2 linked regions of the Alloacidobacterium dinghuense genome follow. The protein of the gene in region 2 interacts with the protein of the main gene of each other region in a pairwise test. Links are inferred from orthologs where the notes say so. Each region holds a gene or a part of one and is shown on either strand. Other genes may lie near its edges.

The links.
Region 1: the proteins of H7849_RS12600 (region 2) and secA interact in binary tests that used the Escherichia coli proteins (3 or more experiments, as listed by UniProt). The link is inferred for Alloacidobacterium dinghuense from one-to-one orthologs.

Annotation. Positions count from the first base shown.
Region 1 is NZ_CP060394.1:2,730,203-2,734,937, reverse strand. The notes cover bases 1-3,535. They hold secA (preprotein translocase subunit SecA), read left to right. Parts: upstream 1-347; coding sequence 348-3,335; downstream 3,336-3,535. Other genes in these bases: H7849_RS11075 (HD domain-containing protein), read right to left, coding at 3,472-3,535; H7849_RS11085 (leucine-rich repeat domain-containing protein), read right to left, coding at 1-260. Outside these bases: more of H7849_RS11075, read right to left, coding at 3,536-4,077; H7849_RS11070 (twin-arginine translocation signal domain-containing protein), read left to right, coding at 4,289-4,735. UniProt on the Escherichia coli protein: Required for protein export, interacts with the SecYEG preprotein conducting channel.
Region 2 is NZ_CP060394.1:3,066,254-3,071,579, reverse strand. What follows is about bases 1,764-4,689. They hold H7849_RS12600 (acyl-CoA thioesterase), read left to right. Parts: upstream 1,764-2,982; coding sequence 2,983-3,396; downstream 3,397-4,689. Other genes in these bases: H7849_RS12585 (polyprenyl synthetase family protein), read right to left, coding at 4,362-4,689; H7849_RS12590 (cobalamin B12-binding domain-containing protein), read right to left, coding at 3,912-4,319; H7849_RS12595 (hypothetical protein), read left to right, coding at 3,482-3,793; rseP (RIP metalloprotease RseP), read left to right, coding at 1,764-2,915. Also shown: H7849_RS12615 (DinB family protein), read left to right, coding at 1-309; H7849_RS12610 (1-deoxy-D-xylulose-5-phosphate reductoisomerase), read left to right, coding at 326-1,513; more of rseP, read left to right, coding at 1,542-1,763; more of H7849_RS12585, read right to left, coding at 4,690-5,326.

The DNA.
Region 1 (4,735 bases), 340 kb from region 2 along the record:
GTCAACTTATTATCATGAAGGTAGAGGAAGTTCCTCAGGTTATCGAGGTCGCCAAGAGCGTCCGGGATTTGTGTCAGTCGATTGTGCCCGAGATCGAGTGTGTGAAGTTTTCGCAGTCCGCCAATTTGTTCCGAAATTTCAGATAGCTGGTTGTCAGCCAACACGAGCATTTCGGTATCGACCAGTTTCCATGTCGAGTCTGGGACGCGGGTAAGCTGTTGTTTCCAAAGGTTGAGGTAAACGTCTGACGGATTCTGCATGAAAGAAAATGCCAGGGAACATCATGTCGCTCAAACGAAGCGATCATTTCCCAAACCAGTTACACTATATCTTGAGGAAATTCTGCTTTGATCAGTACGGCTCTTACCAAGGTTTTTGGAACCAGCAATGAACGCGCAGTGAAGCGCCTTATGCCTGTCGTCGGATCTATCAATGCGATGGAGCCGAACGTGCAGCGCATGTCGGACGACGAGCTGCGCGCGAAGACGCAGGAGTTCAAGGCGCGCATTGCTGCCGCGATTGAAGGCATCACCGACGCGGAGGAGCGCAAAGCTGCCGAGAAGCAGGCGCTCGATGAGATTCTGCCCGAGGCTTTTGCCGTGGTTCGCGAGGCCGGTCGCCGCGCCGTGAACATGCGCCATTTCGACGTGCAGCTCATCGGCGGCATGGTGCTGCATCAGGGCAAAATCTCAGAAATGAAGACGGGCGAAGGCAAGACGCTCGTCGCCACTTTGCCCTGCTATCTGAATGCACTTGCCGGGCACGGCGTGCACGTCGTGACGGTCAACGATTATCTGGCCAAGCGCGACGCCGAGTGGATGGGCAAGATTTACGAGTTCCTTGGGCTCACTGTCGGCGTCATTGTGCATGATCTCGATGATAATCAGCGGCGACAGGCGTACGGTGCCGATATTACCTACGGAACCAACAACGAGTTCGGCTTCGACTACCTGCGCGACAACATGAAGTTCGAGCTGGCCGATTGCGTACAGCGCGGCCACTACTTCGGCATCGTCGACGAAGTGGACTCGATCCTGATTGACGAAGCGCGAACGCCGCTCATCATCTCCGGCCCAACCGACCAGACCACGGACAAGTATGCCCGCGTGAACCGCATCATCCCAGGGCTTGAGCTGGGCGAAGAGATCGAGCAGGGCGTTGACCAGGCAAAGATTCTCACCGGCGACTACGTGGTCGATGAAAAGCATAAGACGATCAGCGTCACTGACGAGGGCTGGGAGAAGATTGAAAAGCTACTCGGCATCGGTAACATTGCCGATCCAGAAAACTGGGACCTGAAGCACCACGTGGAAGTCGCGATCAAGGCACATTCGCTCTACAAGCGCGACGTGCAGTACGTGGTGAAGGACGGCGAGGTCATCATCGTCGACGAGTTCACTGGCCGACTGATGCCAGGGCGCCGCTGGTCGGATGGCTTGCATCAGGCCGTCGAAGCCAAGGAGGGCGTGAACATTCGCCGCGAAGACCAGACGCTGGCGACGATCACCTTCCAGAATTATTTCCGCCTCTACAACAAGCTCGCCGGCATGACCGGAACAGCTGAGACAGAAGCCGCAGAATTCGACAAGATTTACAAGCTTGAGATTGTTGTCATTCCGACGAACAAGCCGCTGCTTCGGCTTGAGAATCCTGACGTGGTCTTCCGCACGGCGAAGGAAAAATATTTTGCAGTTGCCGATGAAATCGCCAAGCTGCATGAAGCCGGCCAGCCGGCTCTCGTCGGCACCACGTCGATTGAAAAGTCCGAATTGCTTTCGCAGATTCTGCAACGCAAGGGCGTGAAGCATGTTGTGTTGAACGCGAAGTTCCACGAGCGTGAGGCTGAGATCGTGGCGCAGGCCGGCCGCCTGGGAATGGTCACCATCGCTACTAATATGGCAGGCCGTGGAACGGACATCCTTCTGGGTGGCAATGCCGAGTTCGTCGCCAAGCAGGACCTGGTCAAGAAGGGCACAGCGCGCGCGATCAGCGTGGCCGAGGGAGCGCTCAACCCGATGGCTGCGCCGGGCATGTTCCGCTTCTATTACCAGGGTCAGGAGTTCGAGACCACGCAAGATGTCTGGGACAAGACGTATGCTGCTTACGCTACGAAGGCGACAGAGGAGCATGAGTCGGTCATCGCAGCGGGTGGCCTGCATATCATCGGTACCGAGCGGCACGAGTCGCGACGTATCGATAATCAGCTTCGCGGACGCGCTGGACGTCAGGGCGATCCGGGCGCATCTCGTTTTTACTTGTCACTTGAAGACGACCTGATGCGGATCTTCGCCAAGGAGTGGGTGGGGACACTGCTGCAGCGCCTCGGCATGGAAGAAGGCGTGCCGATTGAATCGCGCATGATCTCGAAGCGCATTGAAGCGGCGCAGAAGGCAGTCGAGTCGCAGAACTTTGAAGCCCGTAAGCACCTGCTCGAATACGACGACGTGATGAACAAGCAGCGCGAGGCCGTCTATGGGTTGCGCCATCAGCTGCTGGAGGGGCTCGATCAGAAAGAACTGATCATTGAGGATTACGTCGCGAACATTCTCAGCAATATGCTCGATGAGCACGCACCGGAGAAGCTGCATCCCGATCAATGGGATTTCAAAGCGATCAAAGAGAAGCTGATTGGGCAGTTCGGATTGGATGTCGATGCCGAAGGTATCAACATCGCCGAGATGACGCGCCACGAACTGGGCGAGACGCTCTTCGAGCGGCTGAAAGATCGCTATGAGGCAAAGGAGCAGGTCGTCAGCGACAAGGCCATGCGCTTCCACGAACGCATGATTATGTTGAGCGTACTGGATGGTCTTTGGAAAGACCACCTGCTCAACATGGACCACCTGAAGGAAGGCATCGGGCTGCGCGGCTACGGTCAGCAGGATCCGCTGGTGGCTTACAAGAAGGAATCCTTCGACATGTTCGAAGGAATGATGGAGCGCTTCCAAGAAGATACTGTCCGCTTCCTCTTCCTGATGCAGATTGTTGGTCCCGATGGACAGCCGCTGCAAATTCCCTCGCGGCCGCGCCCGGCGATTCCTCTTGCTCCTCCCGTGGCTTCAGCCGATGGCAATGGACATCATGTTCCGCCTGCCGCGCATGAGCATCCTGCGATTCCGATTCCGACACGACAGCCTTCGACGACGATTGACGAGATCGAGCGCGAGTTCCAGCGCAAGAAGAAGCGCGAACTCGAGGCTGCGCGTATGGCGGGGGCCGGCAGTGCTGAAGCTCCGGCACAGCGCAGGACCGGAGACAAGGTAGGACGCAACGATCCCTGCCCCTGCGGCTCCGGTAAGAAGTACAAGAAGTGCCACGGAGCGAACGAAGCTTAATTTCAGCGAAGCAAGAGTGTGCACGTACTCAGACCGTCATTCTTATCACAGCGAAGAGTCCGGCAAACATCGCTGAGATTCTTCCTCCCGGTGGTCGTCAGAATGACGAGAGACGATGATGTTCTGCAGCCACCAACTAAAACAGAGCGCCTGCAGATTCCGATTCGACTGCATCCAGGAAATTCCTGAGTGCAGCGATCCTCGGCTCTGCCAGGCGCTTTGTGTTTTCCAGACGAATTTGTCCGGGCAGCGCCTCCAGATTCTTCCGTAATGTTTTTACCGCGTCGGTAAACGTCGAGAAGCGGGTGTCGCGTCCCACTTTCGCGATTGTGCGCAGAGCGCCAATTCCGCCCAGCTGTTCCAGAATGTCGGCGTCGCGCAAAATCGTCGCGTCGATGCTCGTCGGGCTGTCTTGAGGCTGATGCTCGCTGATCGCAGCCAGCACAGCAGGAATTTTTTCAGCAGGAAATCCAGTGTCCTGCAAAATCTGAGGAGCGCAGTCACAGGCATAGCGCACGTGATCCCAGCTGGCAAGCTCTGCCGGGTCTTCCGGACGATGCCCCACGAAGACGCCGAGATCGTGCAGCCATGCCGCCGCAAAAACCACATCATCGTCGTACTTGAGATCTGCGCCTATGTGTCGGGTCAACGCGTAGAGCCGCGGCTGGTGGCCGTACTTCTCAACCGGCTTTGCGTGGCTTTGGATGAACTTTTCAATGCCTGTGCGAAACGTGGCTAGCATAGACAGATTCAATCATGAACAGAGCCTGTTTTTTTTGAGCGCGCGAAAGGTGTTTGAAGTTTGGCTGTAGTTCTTAAGTAGTAAACAAACAGATGACGCGTAGATGACATCTGCATGACAAGCTCAAGTGGATACAGCGAGAGGCTTATTACGCGGTGATCGAGATCGACGGGCCAGGTCACCGCAGACGATCCTTAAAGGAGTGTGCAGCGTGGAAAAGGAAAATCACGCACCGAGCAACGCGACTGGTGTAGTGAAGCGTCGCTCGTTTATCAAGGGCATTGGCGTTGCCAGTGCCGCGTTGTCAACCGGAGGTTTACTGGGAAGCCTCAAACTTCAGGCAGAAGAAGACGAAAAGAGCGGAAGGCTCGAACCAGGCGACGCAGCAATTCTGCGCTTTCTTGCCGCCATCGAGACCATTGAAACGGATCTTTGGCAGCAGTACGCAGAACTCGGAGGCAATCAAACGAATGAACCGCCTCAAATCACGGGACTGACCGGGGGAAATGCCGCCTACATCAGGGCGTTGCAAAATCTCGACGGCGACATGCCCCAATACATTCACGACAATACCGAAGATGAATTCAGTCATCAGGACTTCATCAATTCGTATCTGGCCTCGAAAGGCGCCGATACTGCAGATCTCAAATCATTCCGA
Region 2 (5,326 bases):
CTGAGCGTGACCGGTCCGAAGATGCCGCCAGATCTTACGGAGGGCATGGAAAAGACGGTTACTGCCAAACCCGAAGTGATCAACTGGCTGAAACGCTCGTTGGATGCTGTGAAGACAGGCCGCGCGCAGTTGAAGCCAGGTGATCTCCAGCGCAAAGTCACGATCGCCGGTAAGCAAGTCACGGTGGACGGCATGTACCTGCGCATCATCATCCACGATAATGAACATATGGGACAGCTGATCGCATATACGCGCATGATTGGCGTTGTGCCGCCGTGGTCGCAAGCCGCGTCATCAACGAAGGATTAGGAGCGGGGCTCAGATTTTGAAACAGATCGCTATCCTCGGTTCGACCGGCTCGATTGGACAGAGCACGTTAAGCATCATTGAGAGCTTTCCTGATCGCTTTGCTGTCGCGTCTCTCGCTGCCGGACGAAATATCGACCTGGCTTTTGAACAGTGCGCGCGCTGGCGCCCTCGTGCCGTCTCGGTAGCAACGGAAGAACTGGCCGCGACCCTCTCGGACAGACTGAAGGGTGCCGGTGTTAGCGGTGTCGAGGTTGTCTACGGAACCGAAGGTACGGTACGGGTCGCTACTCTGCCAGAAGTGAATTTCGTTGTTTCAGCCATTGTAGGGGTTGCTGGGCTGGAGGCCACCTATGCGGCAGTAGAAGCAGGGAAGGCAATTGGGCTCGCGAATAAGGAGGCGATGGTTGCTGCGGGAGAGATTCTGACGGCTGCGGCGCGAGCGAAAAATGTTCCCTTGCTGCCGATCGATTCCGAGCACAATGCGGTGCATCAGTGCATGCGGGCCGGAACGAAGAATGAGGTACGGCGCATCTGGCTGACTGCTTCCGGGGGGCCGTTTCGCACATTCCCGCTCAATGCATTCGAGGACATCACTGTTGAGCAGGCGCTCAAGCACCCAACATGGGTGATGGGAAGGCGCATTACAGTTGATTCGGCGACCATGCTGAACAAGGGCTTGGAAATCATCGAAGCATGTCGTCTCTTTAACTTGCCACCGTCCGCGGTCAGAGTCACGGTGCATCCGCAATCGACCGTGCACTCATTGGTCGAATACATCGATGGCAGCATCCTGGCGCAAATCTCTGTAACCGACATGCGGTTGCCGATTCTTTACGCCATGAGTTATCCGGAGCGAGTCGAGTCGGACTTGACCTTTGACATGGCGGCGCTCGGCCAACTGAACTTTGAGCCGCCAGATGTTACCCGTTTTCCTTGTCTTCGCTTGGCCTATGAGGCGGCGGAAAAAGGCGGCGCTCATTGCATTGCACTTAACTCGGCAGACGAAATCGCCGTCGACGCCTTTCTAGAAAGACGCATCCCATTTCCGGGGATCGCGCGTACAATAGAAGGAGTACTGCAGGCAATCCCCGAGAACCATCCAGGGACCATCAGCGAAGTACTGGCTTGCGACAGGCTGGCGCGTGAAATGGCTCGGGAGGTTCTAATTAGGGCCGGACATGAAGTTACTGCCCCACGGTCTTAACGCCCGCTTATAGGTTCTAGACAAAGACATGCCTTTCGCTCTAACCGCTATTCTCTCCATGCTCGTTGTGCTCGGCATCATGGTGCTCGTGCATGAGTTAGGCCACTTTGCGGTGGCAAAGTTTTTCCGTGTTCGCGTTGAAGTATTTTCGGTCGGCTTCGGCACGCGGCTTTTTGGCTTCCGCCGCGGCGACACGGATTACCGTCTGAGCCTGTTGCCCCTGGGCGGCTACGTCAAGATGGCGGGCGAGAATCCGGGTGAAGAGCGCACTGGGGATCCAGGGGAATTCGCTTCGCATCCTCGCTGGCAGCGTGTGCTCATCGGGCTAGCTGGTCCGGTTGCAAACTTTCTCCTCGCTTTTGTGCTGATGACCGGCTACTACATGATGCACAACGAAGTAGAGCAGTATCTTTACGGTCCGGCGGTTGTTGACTTTGTTCCGCCGAATTCGGCGGCGGCTCATGCCGGATTGCAGTCCGGCGATCGCATCATCAAGTTCGACAAAGATCAGAACCCGACATGGGAAAAAATGCGCATCCGGTCGGTGCTCGATGCCAATTCCACGGTTCCATTTACCGTCGAGCGAAACGAAGACGGCCAGACTAAGCAATTTTCGAGCGATCTTTACCTTCTCGATACGACCAAAGGGCAGGATTTCGAAATTGAGTCCCTTGGTCTCATTCCGCGCTATCAGACTGATCCGCTAAAAGTGCATGATGTTGAGCCCGGTTTCCCGGCGGACAAGGCTGGGTTGAAGGCGGGAGACATTATCCAATCCATTAACGGACAGCCACTGCACTCAGTGCCTGCGGTGATGGCGTTTCTGCAGCAGCAGAATGGCCAGCCGGTAACGCTCAATGTCGATCGCGATGGAAAGCCTCAGTCGCTGCATGTACAGCCAACCTGGGCTGACAACGGCGCCGGACAGATGGGTTATCGTCTGGGTTTCAAGGCCAACCTGCCACCTTTCCGCGTCGAACAGCTCCCTCTTTCCGCGGCTGTCAGCCGTTCAATCAGCTTCAATCTGCATAACTCTGGATATATTCTTGACGTGCTGCATCGTCTCGTGACGCGGCGCTCGAATGTGCAGCAACTGAGCGGGCCGATCGGGATTGCGCGTGATACGGGCGAGGCGATCACCATGCCCGGATGGCAGCCGATCATCACGCTGATGGCCCTTATTAGCCTGAACCTGGGCATCTTTAACCTGCTGCCGATACCGATTCTCGATGGCGGCATGATTTTGCTGCTGCTGATCGAGGGAACCATCCGCCGCGATCTCAACCAGCAATTTAAAGAGCGCATCTACCAGGTTGCGTTTGTGATGCTGGTGCTCTTCGCTGTCTTCGTCATGTTCAATGACGTGTCGAAGTTCAACATCTTTTCAAAACTGAAGCCGTAAATTTGACGGCAAAGTGAGTGGAAACCTGCTCCGCGCGGGCTTTTTTCTTGTTTACACTCAAATCTGCATGCAGCAAACCTCAACGATCACAGTGCGTGTACGATACGCAGAAACCGACCAGATGGGCGTCGTCTACCACGCCAACTATTTTGTCTGGTTTGAAATGGGACGCGTCGAATGTCTGCGTGAACTCGGGTTTGAGTACAAACAAATGGAAGTGATGGACGATTGCCATCTTCCCGTCGTCGAGGCCACCTGCCGTTACAAGGCGCCGGCTCGCTATGACGAGTTGCTGATACTTGAAACCCGCATCGTTGCGTTGCGATCAGGAGTGGTCAAGTTCGCCTATCGTCTTTTGCGCAGCGAAGGATTTCAGCTTCTGGCTGAAGCCCAGACAACGCATGTCGTTGTCGATGGTCGGATGCAAAAGCGCACGTTACCGGACAAGTATGCGACGGCCTTGCGTACACAGCTGCGGTGATAAGCGTGAATTTTTTTTCACGCTCAGCGGTAAACGAACTATGTGTATCCGATCTCTGCATTAGAATCGACAGCGGAGGGATTGCATGACGTTCGCTCGCACGATTCTTCTCACCTCAGCTGCTCTGTTACTGGTGACCGGCTGTGAAACAGGACGTTCCAACAAGGCGCATGCGTCGTGGCAATATCTCTCAGATGAAACGACGACTGGCAAGCCTGACCTCACCGCTTCTGCCCCCGCTTCAGGACAGCCGCCAGTACCGGGATCACCCACCGCAGCGGGGCCGGATGGCCTACAGCCTCTGAATGACAATGAAGCGCGGCAGAGCGTCGGAGCCGAAGAGGGCCGTCCAACGCCTCCACGCGAGCAGAAGAAAGATCCCTTCCAACGGCAGTAGCTCCAGCAACTGCGATAGCATTCATTTCGTTCTAATCTCAGTCCCATGGGATGGTACGTCCGCAGGCTGTCACGGTGTTTGGTGGGCTACGTGGTCCTGATTGCCCTCATCGCAGGTGTTACGACTTCACCTTTTCGCGGATAAAGCTGATGGTGGTTTCGAGGGGTGTCCCTGGTCCGAAGATGGCAGCTACACCCTTTGATCTTAGGAATTCGGCGTCCTGCTCGGGGATGGTTCCACCGAGCACGACGAGAACGTCGTCTGCGCCGCGTTCTTTCAACAATGCTGTCACGCGAGGCACGATGGCGTTGTGAGCACCAGATAAAATGCTGAGGCCGACACAATCGACGTCTTCTTGGATGGCCGCGTTGACGATCATTTCTGGGGTTTGGCGCAGGCCCGTATAGATGACTTCCATTCCGGCGTCACGTAAGGCGCGGGCGATGATCTTCGCACCTCGATCATGGCCGTCGAGGCCGGGTTTTGCTACGAGCACCCGAATGGGAGTTGTGCGTTCTTGAGACATGAACTCGAAAGAATAGCACAGTAGCGCGGAAGTGACTGATTGCTACTTATCGCGGGCGACGACAAAATCCGGTACCCAGAGGAGCGCACGCTTGAAGTCTGAATCCGGCAGGGAAGCAAGCGCGGCGCGCGCTCTTTCCGCGTGCCGGAAGGCGATGTTCATTGCGTAATCGACGGACTGGTTACGAGAGAGGATCGCAAGAATCTCTTTGTGTGTTACACGTTCGAAGTTCTGGTCCGTAAGCACGGTAAGGATCGCTTCACGATCGGTAGGAGTGCCGTTCTCAAGTGAGTGGATGACGGCAAGAGTTGCCTTCCCCTCACGCAGATCGCTGGCGACGGGCTTGCCTAGGACCTCTTCGCTTGCAGTGAGATCCAGTATGTCATCGACGATCTGGAAAGCTAGGCCGAGCGCATGGCCGTACTCGCCCATGGATGCTTCTGTCTTACCGTTCACCTTGGCGAGCACTGAGCCCAGCCTCATTGAGACTTCGAAGAGACAGGCGGTCTTGCGGTAGATCAGGTCGTTATATTCCCGCTCGGTGACCGGACGGCCCAGAGTCTCCATTTGTAGAAGTTCGCCCTCGACCATCTGTTGCGTCAGGCCGATGAGTAGATCGAGCACGCGGAAATTGCGTTCTTCCAGAGCGACACGGAAGGCCTGCATATAGAGCCAGTCACCGGCCAGCACGCATTTCGAATTACCCCACGTGGTGTTGGCTGAGGGGCGGCCACGGCGCGTATCTGCTGCATCGATGATGTCGTCGTGGACGAGGGTGGCCGTGTGCACCATTTCGACGACCGCGCCGAGGCGGACCATACCGCCTCCGGAATAACCCTGGGATTTTGCTGAGAGGAGCAGGAGTGAGGGCCGGATGCGTTTGCCGCCGCCTTCGCGCAGGTAGTCGGAAATTTCCGTGATGGCCTTGACGGAGGAGACGGCGTCATCGCCGAACTCGCGTTCGATGGCGCGCAGGTCATCGTGGAGAAGATCGAAGACTTCTTTCG